Variovorax paradoxus B4: one gene and its partners. The protein of the gene in region 1 binds, or shares a complex with, the protein of each later gene. Links are inferred from orthologs where the notes say so. Each region holds a gene or a part of one and is shown on either strand. Other genes may lie near its edges.

The links. The genes of interacting proteins can lie anywhere in the genome.
Region 2: the proteins of dnaX (region 1) and VAPA_RS13275 are in contact, whole or in part, in a cryo-EM structure (PDB 8GIZ), measured with the Escherichia coli proteins. The link is inferred for Variovorax paradoxus B4 from one-to-one orthologs.
Region 3: the proteins of dnaX (region 1) and dnaN are in contact, whole or in part, in a cryo-EM structure (PDB 8GIZ), measured with the Escherichia coli proteins. The link is inferred for Variovorax paradoxus B4 from one-to-one orthologs.

Annotation. Positions count from the first base shown.
Region 1 is NC_022247.1:2,626,417-2,632,031, reverse strand. What follows is about bases 1,205-4,150. They hold dnaX (DNA polymerase III subunit gamma/tau), read right to left. Parts: upstream 3,633-4,150; coding sequence 1,776-3,632; downstream 1,205-1,775. Other genes in these bases: VAPA_RS12145 (class I SAM-dependent methyltransferase), read right to left, coding at 3,969-4,150; VAPA_RS12155 (YbaB/EbfC family nucleoid-associated protein), read right to left, coding at 1,345-1,677; recR (recombination mediator RecR), read right to left, coding at 1,205-1,337. Also shown: VAPA_RS12170 (ABC transporter substrate-binding protein), read right to left, coding at 1-134; VAPA_RS12165 (MAPEG family protein), read right to left, coding at 306-698; more of recR, read right to left, coding at 747-1,204; more of VAPA_RS12145, read right to left, coding at 4,151-4,847; VAPA_RS12140 (winged helix-turn-helix transcriptional regulator), read left to right, coding at 4,957-5,615. UniProt on the Escherichia coli protein: Part of the beta sliding clamp loading complex, which hydrolyzes ATP to load the beta clamp onto primed DNA to form the DNA replication pre-initiation complex.
Region 2 is NC_022247.1:2,864,500-2,868,832, reverse strand. The notes cover bases 1,335-4,333. They hold VAPA_RS13275 (hypothetical protein), read right to left. Parts: upstream 3,346-4,333; coding sequence 2,323-3,345; downstream 1,335-2,322. Other genes in these bases: mltG (endolytic transglycosylase MltG), read right to left, coding at 3,998-4,333; tmk (dTMP kinase), read right to left, coding at 3,342-4,001; VAPA_RS13280 (PilZ domain-containing protein), read right to left, coding at 1,946-2,326; VAPA_RS13285 (TatD family hydrolase), read right to left, coding at 1,335-1,825. In the rest of the region: VAPA_RS13295 (DUF2726 domain-containing protein), read right to left, coding at 1-210; VAPA_RS13290 (ankyrin repeat domain-containing protein), read right to left, coding at 342-1,019; more of VAPA_RS13285, read right to left, coding at 1,016-1,334. UniProt on the Escherichia coli protein: Part of the beta sliding clamp loading complex, which hydrolyzes ATP to load the beta clamp onto primed DNA to form the DNA replication pre-initiation complex.
Region 3 is NC_022247.1:813-4,956, forward strand. Bases 1-2,810 are described here. They hold dnaN (DNA polymerase III subunit beta), read left to right. Parts: upstream 1-757; coding sequence 758-1,864; downstream 1,865-2,810. Other genes in these bases: dnaA (chromosomal replication initiator protein DnaA), read left to right, coding at 1-668; gyrB (DNA topoisomerase (ATP-hydrolyzing) subunit B), read left to right, coding at 1,999-2,810. Also shown: more of gyrB, read left to right, coding at 2,811-4,144. UniProt on the Escherichia coli protein: Confers DNA tethering and processivity to DNA polymerases and other proteins. Acts as a clamp, forming a ring around DNA (a reaction catalyzed by the clamp-loading complex) which diffuses in an ATP-independent manner freely and bidirectionally along dsDNA.

The DNA.
Region 1 (5,615 bases):
TAGAACGCCGCCTTGCCCCCCACCGCGATGGAAATCTTCGTCTTCTCGAGCTTGGCTTGCGCAAAGACCCGCGGCAACGCAATCGTTGCGGCAGCGACTGCGGAGACTGTCATGAGGGTTCTGCGGTGGAGCATGGAGCAATCCTGCGGGGCTCTTGATTCTGGTGAACTGAATCGAGCTTAGGGGTGCGCCCCTGTTGCCTGCATCGGGGTCATCCCGTGCGGGTTTCCACGTAAGCATGATGGCCTCCACGAGGCCTGTGTCGAACGGCCTGTTGCGCAGCGCCGCAGCGGCTGTTTGCGCTCTTATCGCGCGAGAAAAAGGATCGCGATATTGACCAGGAAACCGAGCGCCCAGACCGCGCTGCGCACGGAGCCGACGCCCTTGATGTAGACCGCGAGATAGATCACACGCAATACGACATAGGCCGCCGCCAGCATGTCGAGCCGCGCCTGATTGGCGCCGAGCTGATGCGCAATGATCACCGCGCCGATGAAGAACGGGAGGCCTTCGAAGCTGTTGGCTTGCGCGCTGTTGGCGCGCGCGCGCCAGCCGCTCTGCTTTGCGGCCCAGTCGCGCGGTTGCATGTTGTCGCGCGGGCCGAAACTGCCGGCCTTGGCGATCCATGCCGCGAGATACGGCAGGCCGCATGCGATGAACACGCACCAGTAGGCGACGGTGAGCAGGCAAAAAGTCATTTCGGGTTGTCTCCATCCGGCAGAGCGGCAGCAGCGGCCGCTGCTGCGCTATCGGCGGTCCACCAGGGCATGCGCGATGGTGCCGAGATCCACGTATTCGAGTTCGCTGCCGGCGGGCACGCCGCGCGCAAGGCGCGTCACGTTGAGGCCGCGCTGCCTGAGCGCTTCGCCGATCACGTGCGCGGTGGCTTCGCCCTCTGCCGTGAAGTTGGTGGCCAGGATGACTTCGCTCACGGTGCCGTCCAGGGCCCGGTCGAAGAGCTTCTGCAGGCCGATGTCCTTGGGCCCGATGCCGTCGAGCGGACTGAGCTTGCCCATCAGCACGAAGTAGTAGCCGCGGAAAACCCCGGTGCGCTCGAGCGCCGCCTGGTCGGCAGGCGTTTCGACCACGCAGAGCTTGCCTGCGTCACGGCGCGTGTCGAGGCACACGCTGCAGACCGGCGCTTCGGTGAAAGTGTTGCAGCGCTCGCAATGCCGCACGTTGCCGGCCGCCTGCTGCAAGGCGCGCGCGAGCAGCTGCGCGCCCTCGCGGTCGTGCTGCAGCAAATGGAACGCCATGCGCGAGGCCGACTTGACGCCGACACCGGGCAGGCGGCGCAAGGCATCGACCAACGCGTCGAGCGAACTGGCGTCGGCCATCAATGGCTCAGAACGGCAGCTTCATGCCGGGCGGGAGGCCCGGCATGCCGGCAGTGAGCTTGCCCATCTTCTGTTCGCTGGTTTCCTCGGCCTTGCGCACCGCGGCATTGAAGGCAGCGGCCACGAGGTCTTCGAGCATGTCCTTGTCGTCGGCCAGCAGGCTCGGGTCGATGGTGATGCGCTTCACGTCGTGCTTGCAGGTCATCACGACCTTGACCAGGCCTGCGCCCGACTCGCCTTCGACCTCGATGGTGGCCAGTTCTTCCTGGGCCTTCTTGAGGTTGTCCTGCATCGCCTGCGCCTGCTTCATGAGGCCGGCCAGTTGTCCTTTGTTGAACATCGTTGGTCCTGATTGGTTGGAAATGGGGGAAGGATAAGAGAGATGGCGGTCGATGCCGAATGCCGCAAGAGCCGGCACGGGTTTTCAGTGGCGTTCCGTCAGGCCGGCTTCAGTGTTCCAGGCACGATCTTCGCATCGAATTCCCGCATCAGCATCTGCACTTCGGGATCGCTGCGAATGGCCTCCTCAGCCAGGCGCTGGCGCTCGTCGGCAGCCTGCTTGTTGCGGCGCGCGGGGCTGTCGACCACGCCGCCGATTTCAATGGCGAGCTTCACGCCATGGCCCAGCGCGGCCAATGCATCGGTGAGCTTTTCGCGGGCAGAAGGCTGGTTGAGCAATTCGCGTTCCACGCGAAGTATCCACTGGTCGACATCGCGCGCCACCAGCTGCGACTGGAGCGCAAGTTCGCGCGCCAGGGCGTTGATGCTCTCGGCCGCGATCATCTGCGTGACCGTGGCGTGCCAGAAGTCGCCGTCCTCGCTGGGCGGAATGGGTGGCGCCGGACCGCGCTGCTCGTCGGATCGCGGCGCGTCCCGCTGGCTCGGCGGCGGCTGGACGCGCATGGGAACGGCAAGCACCCTGGGCGCCTCGGCAGCCGCCGAGGGCCCGGCCGCGGCAGAAGGCCTGGGCCCACCCGGCCGCACGGGCTCGCTGACCACGGCCAGACGCTGGCCTGCCGGCGCCGGGGTGGGTTGAGGCACCGGTGCGGCGACCGAAACCGAAGCCGGCGATGCGGGGATCTCCGTCGTGCCCCGGGCCGGCGCTGCGGCCACCGGGACCGAAACCGCCCTGGAGGCTTCATTCAGAGTTTTTTTTTCCGTGGAGGCCGGGGAGGCGGCCGCGTTGGAAGGCTTGAAGGCCAAAAGCCGCAACAGCACCATGGTCAGCGCGGCGTACTCATCGGGCGCCAGGCCCAGTTCGCCACGCCCGTGCAGGCACAGACTGTAGAGCAGGTGGGTTTCATCGGCAGGCATCAGCGACGCGAGGCGCGCCGTATCGGCCGCGTCGGGGTCGGTGGCGGAATCGGCCGACTCCACCCGCGAGGGCACCGCCTGCAGCACGGCCATGGCCTGCAGCACCGCCGTCATTTCTTCCAGCGTGGAAGCGGCCGACATGCCGTCGCGCCGCAGCGCCTCGGAGGTGTCGACCACCGTCTTGCCGTCGCCCTGCGCCAGCGCCTCTATCAGCTTGAACACATGGCCGCGGTCCACGCTGCCGAGCATCTGGCGCACGCCGGTTTCGAGCAGTTCGCCGTTGCCGAACGCAATGGCCTGGTCGGTGAGCGAGAGGGCGTCGCGCATCGAGCCGCGCGCCGCGCGCGCCAGCAAGCGCAGCGCCTGCGGTTCGGCCGGTACCTGTTCGGTCTGCAGCACGCTCGTGAGGTGCTCCAGCACCGTCTCGGGCGCCATCGGCCGCAGGTTGAACTGCAGGCAGCGCGACAGCACCGTGACCGGCACCTTCTGCGGATCGGTGGTGGCGAGAACGAACTTGAGGTATTCCGGCGGCTCTTCGAGCGTCTTCAGCATCGCGTTGAACGCGGTGTTGGTGAGCATGTGCACTTCGTCGATCATGAAGACCTTGAAGCGCCCCTGCACCGGCTTGTAGACCGCCTGCTCGAGCAGAGACTGCACCTCGTCCACGCCGCGGTTCGATGCCGCGTCCAGCTCGGTGTAGTCGACGAAGCGGCCCGAATCGATGTCCTTGCAGGCCTGGCACACCCCGCACGGCGTGGCAGTGATACCGCCCTGCCCGTCCGGGCCCTGGCAGTTGAGCGACTTGGCCAGAATGCGGGAGACGGTGGTCTTGCCCACGCCCCGCGTTCCGGTGAAAAGATAGGCGTGATGCAGGCGCTGCGTGGTCAGTGCGTTCTCGAGCGCCTGCACCACGTGCCCCTGACCGACCATCTCACCGAAGGTTTTCGGACGGAACTTGCGAGCGAGCACGAGATAAGACATTGCGGGCATTCTAAAAGGCGCGGCACCGGTCCTCGGCCCCACCCCGCAATCAAAAAAAGCCCTGTCTTTTTGCGGGATATCGCGGAACCGGCATTGCCGGGCCGCTGGTATCGCCCCCAGCAGGGGGGTGGGCGAAGCGACACGAAGTGCGCGCAGCCTGGGGGGTTACAATGCGGGCTGACGGGCCTCCCTGCATGGTGAAGTGGCCAACCGGGTCAGGTGGGGAACCAAGCAGCCCTAACTGCGTAGTCAGTGCCAGGGGTAAGGCTCGTCAACCTAACATCGAAAAGCCGTGAGTTCTCAAGAACTCACGCGCCAAAAATAGGGTCGCGAGCCTCACTTGCTTCCGGCACCGACCAGCATCTCGCATGGCCCGACGAAGCCTTCGCTGCTTTCGAACTGCCGCAGCGCCTCTTCGATCGCATCCCAGGTGCTCGCGCGCTCGGCCTCGTCAAGCCGGACCATCATCTGGTGCAGCGCTCCGAAGGACTCGCGTTCGAAGCGCACGCATTCGGCTGCGCTCGCCAGCCGCACCGGCGACGGCACCCGGCGCACCTCGATGTCACGCAAGCCGGCCTTGGCAAACGCGGCCTCGAGCGCGCCCTCGGCACCGAGCGAAAAGGGCCCGGGCTGGCCCGGCAGCGGCGCGGGAAGCTGGGCGCGTTCGCGGATGATCCTTACGGGGATCGAGAAAAAGGCATTGCGCTCGGGGGTCGAGTAGACGACCGCCGACACCCGCCCGCCCGGACGCAAGGCCCGCCGCATGCCGGCGAGCGCGCGCTGCTGGTCGGGAAAGTAGATCAGGCCCACGCGGCTGATTGCCGCGTCGAAGCTTTCGGCGGGCAGCGTGTCGAGCGCCTCGCCGTCGAGTTCAAGGGTCTCGAGGTTCGACAGCCCGACGGCCCTGGCATCCGCAGCAGCGCGCTCGAGCAGGGCCGGCGCGATGTCGGTCGCGAGCACGCGGCCGCTGGCGCCTGCGCGCCGCGCTGCACCGATCGACTGCTCGCCCGCGCCGGCTGCGACGTCGAGTACCCGGGAGCCTGGTCCGATGTGCGCCAGCTCGAACATCGTCTCCGTCGCATCGCCCAGCCAGCGGCCGAGAAACGGTCCCCAGCGATGCCAGGCCTCGGCGGCAGCCTGCCACTGCGCGCGGGTGGTGGTCTTGAAGGCGACGGCGTCGAATGCCGGCGCTGCTGTGGCTGTGGCTGTGGTCATGGTGTGTCTCCATCGAGTGAGGGGACGCCAAGGATGGCAGCGCGGCTACGGGTCCGCCAGTCCAGAATCTGTACTGGCCTCAATCCGCTCCAGGGACTAAATTGGCGCCATGATCGACTACGGCCAGTTCTGTACCGTGGCGCGCGGCGCCGAGGTGCTTTGCGAGCGCTGGACCCCCCTGGTGGTGCGCGAACTGTTGTGCGGCAGCACGCGCTTCAACGACATCCGGCGCGGCGTGCCGCGCATGTCGGGCTCGCTGCTGACGCAGCGCCTGCGCAAGCTCGAGGAAGCAGGTGTCGTCAAGCGGATACGGGGCGACGGCAGCACGGCCCAGTACCACCTGACCGCAGCAGGTGAAGAATTGCGCCCGATCGTGATGGCACTGGGCCACTGGGGTGCGCGCTGGATCGGCAGCCGCCTCAAGCGCGACCAGCTGGATGCCGGCTTCCTGATGTGGGACATCCGCCGTTTCATGCGGGTCGACGAGTGCCCGCTCGGGCGCTGCATCGTGATCCACTTCCGCTTCACCGATGCGCCTGAAGGCGAGCGGCGCTGGTGGCTGGTGGTCGACCATGGCAGCGCCGACCTCTGCCGCGACAATCCCGGCGAGGAGCCAACGCTGATTGTCGAATCGAACATGCTGACCCTGACGGAGATCTGGACCGGCGACCTCGATGCCGAGGCCGCGCTGCGCGAGCGGCGCCTGCGCGTCATCGGCGCGGCATCCGATATCCAGAACCTCTGGCGCTGGATGGGACGCAGCGCTTT
Region 2 (4,333 bases), 240 kb from region 1 along the record:
GCGGGCCGTGAGCAAGGCACCGAAGCTGACTTGCGGCAGCACCACGAGATCCGGCAGGGTTTGCACGAGCCGGTTGTACATGGCTTGCTCGCGTGCAGTGAGTGGCGGGCGTGCCTTGGGCTTGTCGACAAAGCCGCTGCTGTTTTGCCTCGACCTTTTTCTGGCGATTGCTGCGAACCCAAGCAGTCCGATGGCCAGCAAAAAGACCATGAATAGAAACGTATTCATCTCTGCTTCTCCTTCTCCGCAGAGTCTCGCACGATGCGCAGGCGCCCTCTTTTCGGCGTTTTCCCGGGCCTGCCGATGCGAGGAATCCGGCCCTCAATGGGGCGTGAAGAAACTCACCATTTGCCGTCCTTGGGGATCGCCTTTGGACCGGCCTTGGCGTTGGCGGCAGCCGCGATCAGCTGTGCAGCTTCCGGTCGGTTCGCCTTGTTCGCAAAGTCGACGGCCGTCATGCCGAGCTGGTTCTTCATCGCCGTGTCCGCGCCTTCGGCCAGCAAAAGCTTCACGGCCTCGGTCGAGCCGTACATCGCGGCCATCATGAGCGGCGTGGTGCCGTTGGGCGATTGCGCGTCGATGAAGGCGTAGTTGTCGAGCAGCACTTTCATGATGCTCAGCTGGCCGCTGCTGGCGGCGTAATGCAGCGGCGTCCAGCCGGTCTTGTTGACGGCGGCGTCGCGCTTGAGCAGCTGGGCGACCAGCTCCTGCTGACCCTTGATGGCGGCCAGCATCAGCGGGGTTTCGTCCTTGGCGTTGGCCAGGTCGACATCGGTCTGCGGCGATTCGAGCAGCACCTGCGCGACCTTGGGCGATGGTTCGCGCAGGGCGATGATCAAGCCGGTCTGGCCGTGCTCATCGCGCGTGTTGGGGTCGAAACCGCGGTTCAGCAGGGTGCGCACGCCGCTGGCGTTGTCTCCGCGCACGGCCCGGAAGAAGTCTTCGAACGAGCCCGCGTGTGCGGTAAAAGTTGTTGCTACGACAGCTAGATACAAGAACTTCTTGATGTATTTTCTCATGTTGCTTTGACTCCCTTGAACAGCGTTTCGAAGTTGTTGCTCGTGGCCTCGGCCACGGCTTCGATCGGCAGCTTGCGCAGTTCGGCGATCTGCTTCGCCACAAAAGGTACGTAAGACGGGTTGTTGGTCTTGCCGCGGTACGGCACCGGTGCCAGATAGGGGCTGTCGGTTTCGATCAGCATGCGGTCGAGCGGCACGAAGGCCGCCACGTCGCGCAGGTCCTGCGCCTTCTTGAAGGTCAGGATGCCGGAAAAGGAAATGTAGAAACCCAGGTCGAGCGCCGCGCGGGCCACTTCGGCGGTTTCGGTGAAGCAATGGAACACGCCGCCCGCGGCATTGCCGGCGCCGTCTTCGTCCTCCTCCTTGAGGATGGCCAGCGTGTCGGCCGAGGCTTCGCGCGTGTGGATGATCAGCGGCATGCGGGTTTGCTGCGCGGCGCGGATGTGCACGCGGAAGCGGTCGCGCTGCCATTCCATGTCGGCAATGCTGCGCCCGCCCTTTCGCTCTTCCATCTGGTAGTAGTCGAGCCCGGTTTCGCCGATGGCCACCACGCGCGGCAAGGCCGCCCGGCGCACCAGGTCGTCCACCGTGGGCTCGGCGATGTCCTCGTTGTCGGGGTGCACGCCGACGCTGGCCCAGAAGTTGTCGTAGCGCGCGGCCAGCGCCTGCACATCGTCGAACTCCTCGAGCTTGGTGCAGATGCACAAGGCCCGGTCGACCTGCGCCTCGGCCATGGCGGCGCGGATTTGCGGCATCTGGTCCGCGAACTCGGGAAAAGTCAGGTGGCAGTGGGAATCGGTGAACATGGCGCTGATTGTCTGGCTTATGCCAGGGACACCGAGGAACCGGCTTCGCCGGGCCTCTGGTGTCGCCCCCAGTAGGGGGTGGGCGTAGCGACACGAAGTGCGCGCAGCCTGGGGGCGAGCTTAAATAGTTTGGGTCGGACGGTCGGAAGCCATCGAGCCGCCGAGCGCCGCTTCGATGCGGGCCTTGAGCTGGCGCGATTTCTCGTCCGACGGAAAACGGATGCCCACGCCCGGCGCCCGGTTGCCCGCTGCGCGCTGCGGCGTGATCCATGCGACCTTGCCCGCCACCGGGTAGCGCTGCGGGTCTTCGGGGAGCGTCAGCAGCACGTAGACATCGTCGCCCAGGCGGTATTCGCGCGAGGTCGGAATGAAGATGCCGCCTTCGGCAAAGAGCGGAATGTAGGCGGCATAGAGCGCGCCCTTTTCCTTGATGGCGAGCTGGATCACGCTCGGCCGTTGAGGCGCCGGGGCGGCGGGTGCGGGTGCGGCTGGTTGGTTCATGGGCGGCGAGCTGCAGAGTTTAGGGTGGTTCGCGCTTCGCTCACAAGCGCTTCCAGCATGAGGCCCGCATTGAAGGGGTGTTCGGCGGTTCTGGCCGCGTTCGCGAGCGACTTCGACCAGCGCGCGAGCGCCAGGTGCGAAGGCACGGCGGGCGGCAGGTCGGCGGCCTCGAAGAAACGCGGCGCGGCGCCGCTGCCAACGGCCATCAGGTCGTGGCAGAGCTTCTGCAGCGAGCCGATGGCCTGGGACGGCGACTGGTCCGCGAGGGCGGCCACGTCGCCGCGCGAAACGGCCTTGGGCAGCAGCGCCCAGGCCTTGGGCGACTGGCCGGAGCGCGCGAGCCGCAGGGCATCGCTGGGCCGCCCGCCGGCGGCGCGCAGCAATGCGGCGGCATCTGCGGCGGGCACTTCCTGCGCCGCCAGCCAGGCTTCGGCCTCGGCCGTCTCGGGCCATGGCAGCGTGAAACCCAGGCAGCGGCTGCGGATGGTCGGCAGCAATTGCCACGCCGCCTCGCTGGCCAGCACGAAGCGGACGTCGCCAACCGGCTCCTCGAGCGTCTTGAGCAGCGCATTGGCGGTGATGGTGTTCATGCGCTCGGCCGGATACACCAGCACCACCTTGCCGCGGCCGCGGGCACTGGTGCGCTGGGCAAATCCGACCGCATCGCGCATGGCCTCGACGCGGATCTCGCGGCTGGGCTTGCGCTTCTTGTCGTCGATGTCGGCCTGCGCCTTTTCGTCGAGCGGCCAGCCCAGCTCCTGCATGGCGACCTCGGGCATCAGAACGCAAAGGTCGGCGTGGGTCCGCACCTCGATGGCATGGCAGCTCGGGCAATGGCCGCAGGCGGTGCCACCCCCCTCTTCCTTGGGCTGTTCGCACAGCCAGGCCGCGGCAAGCGCGAGCGCGAGTTCGTATTGGCCGAGTCCCGAAGGCCCCTGCAGCAGCCAGGCATGGCCGCGCTGGCGCAGGAGTTCAGCGAGCGGCCGATGCAGCCAGGGCGAAAGCGCCGAAGTGCTCATCGCGCCGCTCCACTTGCGGGTGCCGGCGCACCGCGTGCGACAAGCGCCGTCTCGACCTGTTGCCAGACCTGGTCGCGCGTCTGGCTGGCGTCGATGCGCACGAAACGCGGCGCATCGGCCGCCGCGCGGGCCGCGTAGCCCGCCGCGACGCGCCGGAAGAATTCGACCGGCTGGGACTCGAACTTGTCGGGCAGGCGGGCTCCCGCCAGCCGCTGGGCGGCGATCTCGGGCGCCAGGTCGAACCAGAGCGTGACGTGAGGCTGAAGCAGCCCTGCCGCTCCCCTGCCCCCCTGCACCCATTGCTCCAGCGTCGACAGCACTTGTGTATCGAAGTCGCGGCCCGCGCCCTGGTAGGCAAAGGTGGCGTCGGTGAAGCGGTCGCACAGCACCACGTCGCCGCGTGCCAGTGCCGGCTCGATCACCCGCACCACATGGTCGCGCCGCGCCGCAAACACCAGCAGCGATTCGGTCAGCGGGTCCATCGGCTGTTCGAGAATAAGCCCGCGCAAGATCTCCGCCAGTGGCGTGCCGCCGGGCTCGCGCGTGCGCACGACCGTGCGGCCGCGGGCCTTGAAGAGCGCCTCCATGGCGTCGAGATGGCTCGACTTGCCGGCGCCATCGATGCCCTCGAGCGTCAGAAACAGGCCGTCACTCATTGCGCTACTTTCGGTTTGGGTTCGCCGCCGCCGCGCTGATAGCGGTTGACCGCGCGGTTGTGGTCGTCGAGCGAACTGCTGAACTGGCTGGTGCCGTCGCCGCGCGAAACGAAGTACAGCGACTTGCTTTGCGCCGGCTGCACCGCTGCCAGCAGCGCCGCCTTGCCCGGCATGGCGATGGGCGTGGGCGGCAGGCCGCCGCGCGTGTAGGTGTTCCAGGGCGTGTCGGTCAGCAGGTCTTTCTTGCGCAGGTTGCCATCGAACGCGGTGCCCAGGCCGTAGATCACGGTGGGGTCGGTTTGCAGCGGCATGCCGGCACGCAGCCGGTTGAC
Region 3 (4,144 bases), 2.6 Mb from region 1 along the record:
CGCAGGAAGAATTCTTCAATGCGTTCGAGGCCCTGCTGGCCAAGAAGTCGCACATCGTGATGACCAGCGACACTTATCCGAAGGGCCTGGCGGACATCCACGAGCGCCTGGTGTCGCGCTTCGATTCGGGCCTGACGGTGGCCATCGAGCCGCCCGAGCTCGAGATGCGCGTGGCCATCCTGATCAACAAGGCGCGCGCCGAATCGGCCGAGATGCCCGAGGAAGTGGCCTTCTTCGTCGCCAAGAACGTGCGCTCCAACGTGCGCGAGCTCGAAGGGGCGCTGCGCAAGATCCTGGCCTACTCGCGCTTCAACCAGAAGGAAATCTCCATCGCCCTGGCGCGCGAGGCGCTGCGCGACCTGCTGTCGATCCAGAATCGGCAGATCTCGGTCGAAAATATCCAGAAGACGGTGGCCGACTACTACAAGATCAAGGTCGCCGACATGTACAGCAAGAAACGCCCGGCCAGCATTGCGCGGCCGCGGCAGATCGCGATGTACCTGGCCAAGGAGCTCACGCAGAAAAGCCTGCCGGAAATCGGCGAGCTGTTCGGCGGGCGCGACCACACCACCGTGCTCCACGCGGTGCGCAAGATCTCGGGCGAGCGCCAGCAGCTCACCGAACTCAACCAGCAGCTGCACGTCCTCGAGCAGACGCTCAAGGGCTGATCCCGGATGTCATCAGGAATGCCCCTCGCAACAGCGGAGAATGGCGTCTCACTGGCGGATTCAAAGAGATAAGAGAAGAGGAAGAAGACATGATCGTTTTGAAGGCTACCCAAGACAAGGTCCTCGCCGCGCTGCAATCGGTGGCAGGCATCGTGGAACGGCGCCATACGCTGCCGATCCTGGCCAACGTGCTGATCCGCAAGACCGGCGGCCAGCTGCAGCTGACCACCAGCGACCTCGAGATCCAGATCCGCACCACGGCCGAGCTCGGCGGCGATGAGGGCAACTTCACCACCACCATCGGCGCGCGCAAGCTGATCGACATCCTGCGCACCATGCCGGCCGACCAGACCGTGAGCCTCGAATCGAGCGCCAGCAAGCTGGTGCTCAAGGGCGGCAAGAGCCGCTTCACGCTGCAGTCGCTGCCGGCCGAGGACTTTCCGCTGGTGCAGGAAGCCGCCAACTTCGGCCCCGTGTTCAGCGTGCCGCAAAAGACGCTGAAGGACCTGCTCTCGCAGGTTTCGTTCGCCATGGCCGTGCACGACATCCGCTACTACCTGAACGGCATCCTGTTCGTGGCCGAAGGCAAGCAGCTGAGCCTGGTGGCCACCGACGGCCACCGCCTGGCGTTCTCGTCGGCCACGCTCGACGTCGAAGTGCCGCGCCAGGAAGTCATTCTTCCGCGCAAGACCGTGCTCGAGATGCAGCGCCTGCTGTCGGACGCCGAAGGCGCCATCGAGATGCAGTTTGCGAACAACCAGGCCAAGTTCAGCTTCGGCGGCATGGAGTTCGTCACCAAGCTGGTCGAGGGCAAGTTCCCCGACTACAACCGCGTGATTCCCAAGAACCACAAGAACAGCGTCACGCTGGGCCGCGCGCCGCTGCTGGCCAGCCTGCAGCGCACCGCCATCCTGACCAGCGAGAAGTTCAAGGGCGTGCGCCTGAACATCGAGCCCGGCACGCTGCGCATCGCATCGAACAACGCCGAACAGGAAGAGGCGCAAGACGAACTCGACATCGACTACGGCGGCGACGCCATCGAGATCGGCTTCAACGTCACCTACCTGATCGACGCGCTGTCGAACATGGACCAGGACATGGTCAAGCTGGACCTGGCCGACTCCAACAGCTCGGCGTTGCTGACCATCCCCGAGAACGCATCCTTCAAATATGTCGTGATGCCGATGCGAATCTAGAAGACAGAAAACACAGCGCCTTGCGCAGACAGCCCGCGGTCCTCCGCGGGTTTGCGCTTTCAAGAGGCAGGAAAAACAGGCTCCCAGAGCCCGAGAAATCCCGTGAATGCCGTGAGAGATAGAGGAATATCCGAATGAGTGCAGAAGAAAGCAAGCCCGAAGTACCCCACACCGAGCCGGTCTACACGCCCGAGATCGAGAGTGCGGTGCCGATCGAGATCACGCCCGCCGACACCAGCTACGGCGAAGGCTCGATCACGATCCTCGAAGGGCTCGAGGCGGTGCGCAAGCGCCCCGGCATGTACATCGGCGACACCTCCGACGGCACGGGCCTGCACCATCTGGTGTTCGAGGTGGTCGACAACTCCATCGACGAAGCGCTGGCCGGCCACTGCGACGACATCGTCGTCACCATCCACACCGACAACTCGATTTCCGTCACCGACAACGGCCGCGGCATCCCGACCGGCGTGAAGATGGACGACAAGCACGAGCCCAAGCGTTCGGCAGCCGAAATTGCGCTCACCGAGCTGCACGCAGGCGGCAAGTTCAACCAGAACAGCTACAAGGTCTCGGGCGGCCTGCACGGCGTGGGCGTGAGCTGCGTGAACGCGCTGAGCGTGATGCTGCGCCTTGTGGTGCGCCGCGAAGGCAAGATCCACGAACTCGAGTTCAGCCGCGGCTTCGTGCAGAACCGCCTGCTCGAAACCGTGAACGGCTTCGAGGTGTCGCCCATGAAGATCATCGGCGACACCGACAAGCGCGGCACCGAGGTGCACTTTCTGCCCGACACCCAGATCTTCAAGGAGAACTCGGACTTCCACTACGAGATCCTCAGCAAGCGTCTGCGCGAACTGAGCTTCCTGAACAACGGCGTGCGCATCCGCCTGAAGGACGAGCGCACCGGCAAGGAAGACGACTTCTCCGGCGCCGGCGGCGTGCGCGGCTTCGTGGAGTTCATCAACAAGGGCAAGACCGTCCTGCACCCGAACTCGTTCTACGCCGAAGGCGAGCGCCCGGCCGACACCTACGGCGGTATCCCGGGCACGCACATCGGCGTCGAAGTCGCCATGCAATGGAACAGCGGCTACAACGAGCAAGTCCTCTGTTTCACCAACAACATTCCCCAGCGTGACGGCGGCACCCACCTCACGGGCCTGCGCGCCGCGATGACCCGCGTCATCAACAAGTACATCGAAGAGAACGAGTTCGCCAAGAAAGCCAAGGTCGAAGTCACCGGCGACGACATGCGCGAAGGCCTGTGCTGCGTGCTGAGCGTGAAGGTGCCCGAGCCCAAGTTCTCGAGCCAGACCAAGGACAAGCTGGTGTCCAGCGAAGTGCGCGCGCCGGTGGAAGACATCGTCGGCAAGCTGCTCACCGACTACCTGCAGGAACGCCCGAACGACGCCAAGATCATCTGCGGCAAGATCGTCGAGGCCGCACGCGCCCGCGAAGCCGCGCGCAAGGCCCGCGAAATGACGCGCCGCAAGGGCGTGCTCGACGGCATGGGCCTGCCCGGCAAGCTGGCCGACTGCCAGGAAAAAGATCCGGCGCTGTGCGAGGTCTACCTGGTGGAGGGCGACTCCGCCGGCGGCTCCGCCAAGCAGGGCCGCGACCGGAAGTTCCAGGCCATCCTGCCGCTGCGCGGCAAGATCCTGAACGTGGAAAAGGCGCGCTACGAGAAGCTGCTCACCAGCAACGAAATTCTCACGATGATCACCGCTCTGGGCACCGGCATCGGCCGCGCCGGCGCCACCAGCGCGGGCGGCGGGGCGGACGACTTCAACGTCGCCAAGCTGCGCTACCACCGCATCATCATCATGACCGACGCCGACGTCGACGGCGCCCACATCCGCACGCTGCTGCTCACCTTCTTCTACCGGCAGATGCCGGAGCTGGTCGAGCGCGGCCACATCTACATCGCGCAGCCGCCGCTCTACAAGGTGAAGGTCGGCAAGGAAGAGCAATACCTGAAGGACGGCCCCGCGCTGGACGCCTTCCTGCTCAAGGTGGCGTTGAAGGACGCGAGCATCGAGACCGGCGGTCCCAACTCGACCACCTTGAGCGGCGACACCCTGGCCGAGCTGGCGCGCAAGCACCAGCTGGCCGAAGCCGTGATCGCGCGGCTGCGCAACTTCATGGATGCGGAAGCCCTGCGCGCCATTGCCGACGGCGTGGCGCTCGACCTCGACACCACACCCGCGGCCGAAGCCTCGGCCGTGGCGCTGCAGGCCAAGCTGCGCGAGCTCAACACCACCGGCGTGCCGGCCGAAGTGAGCA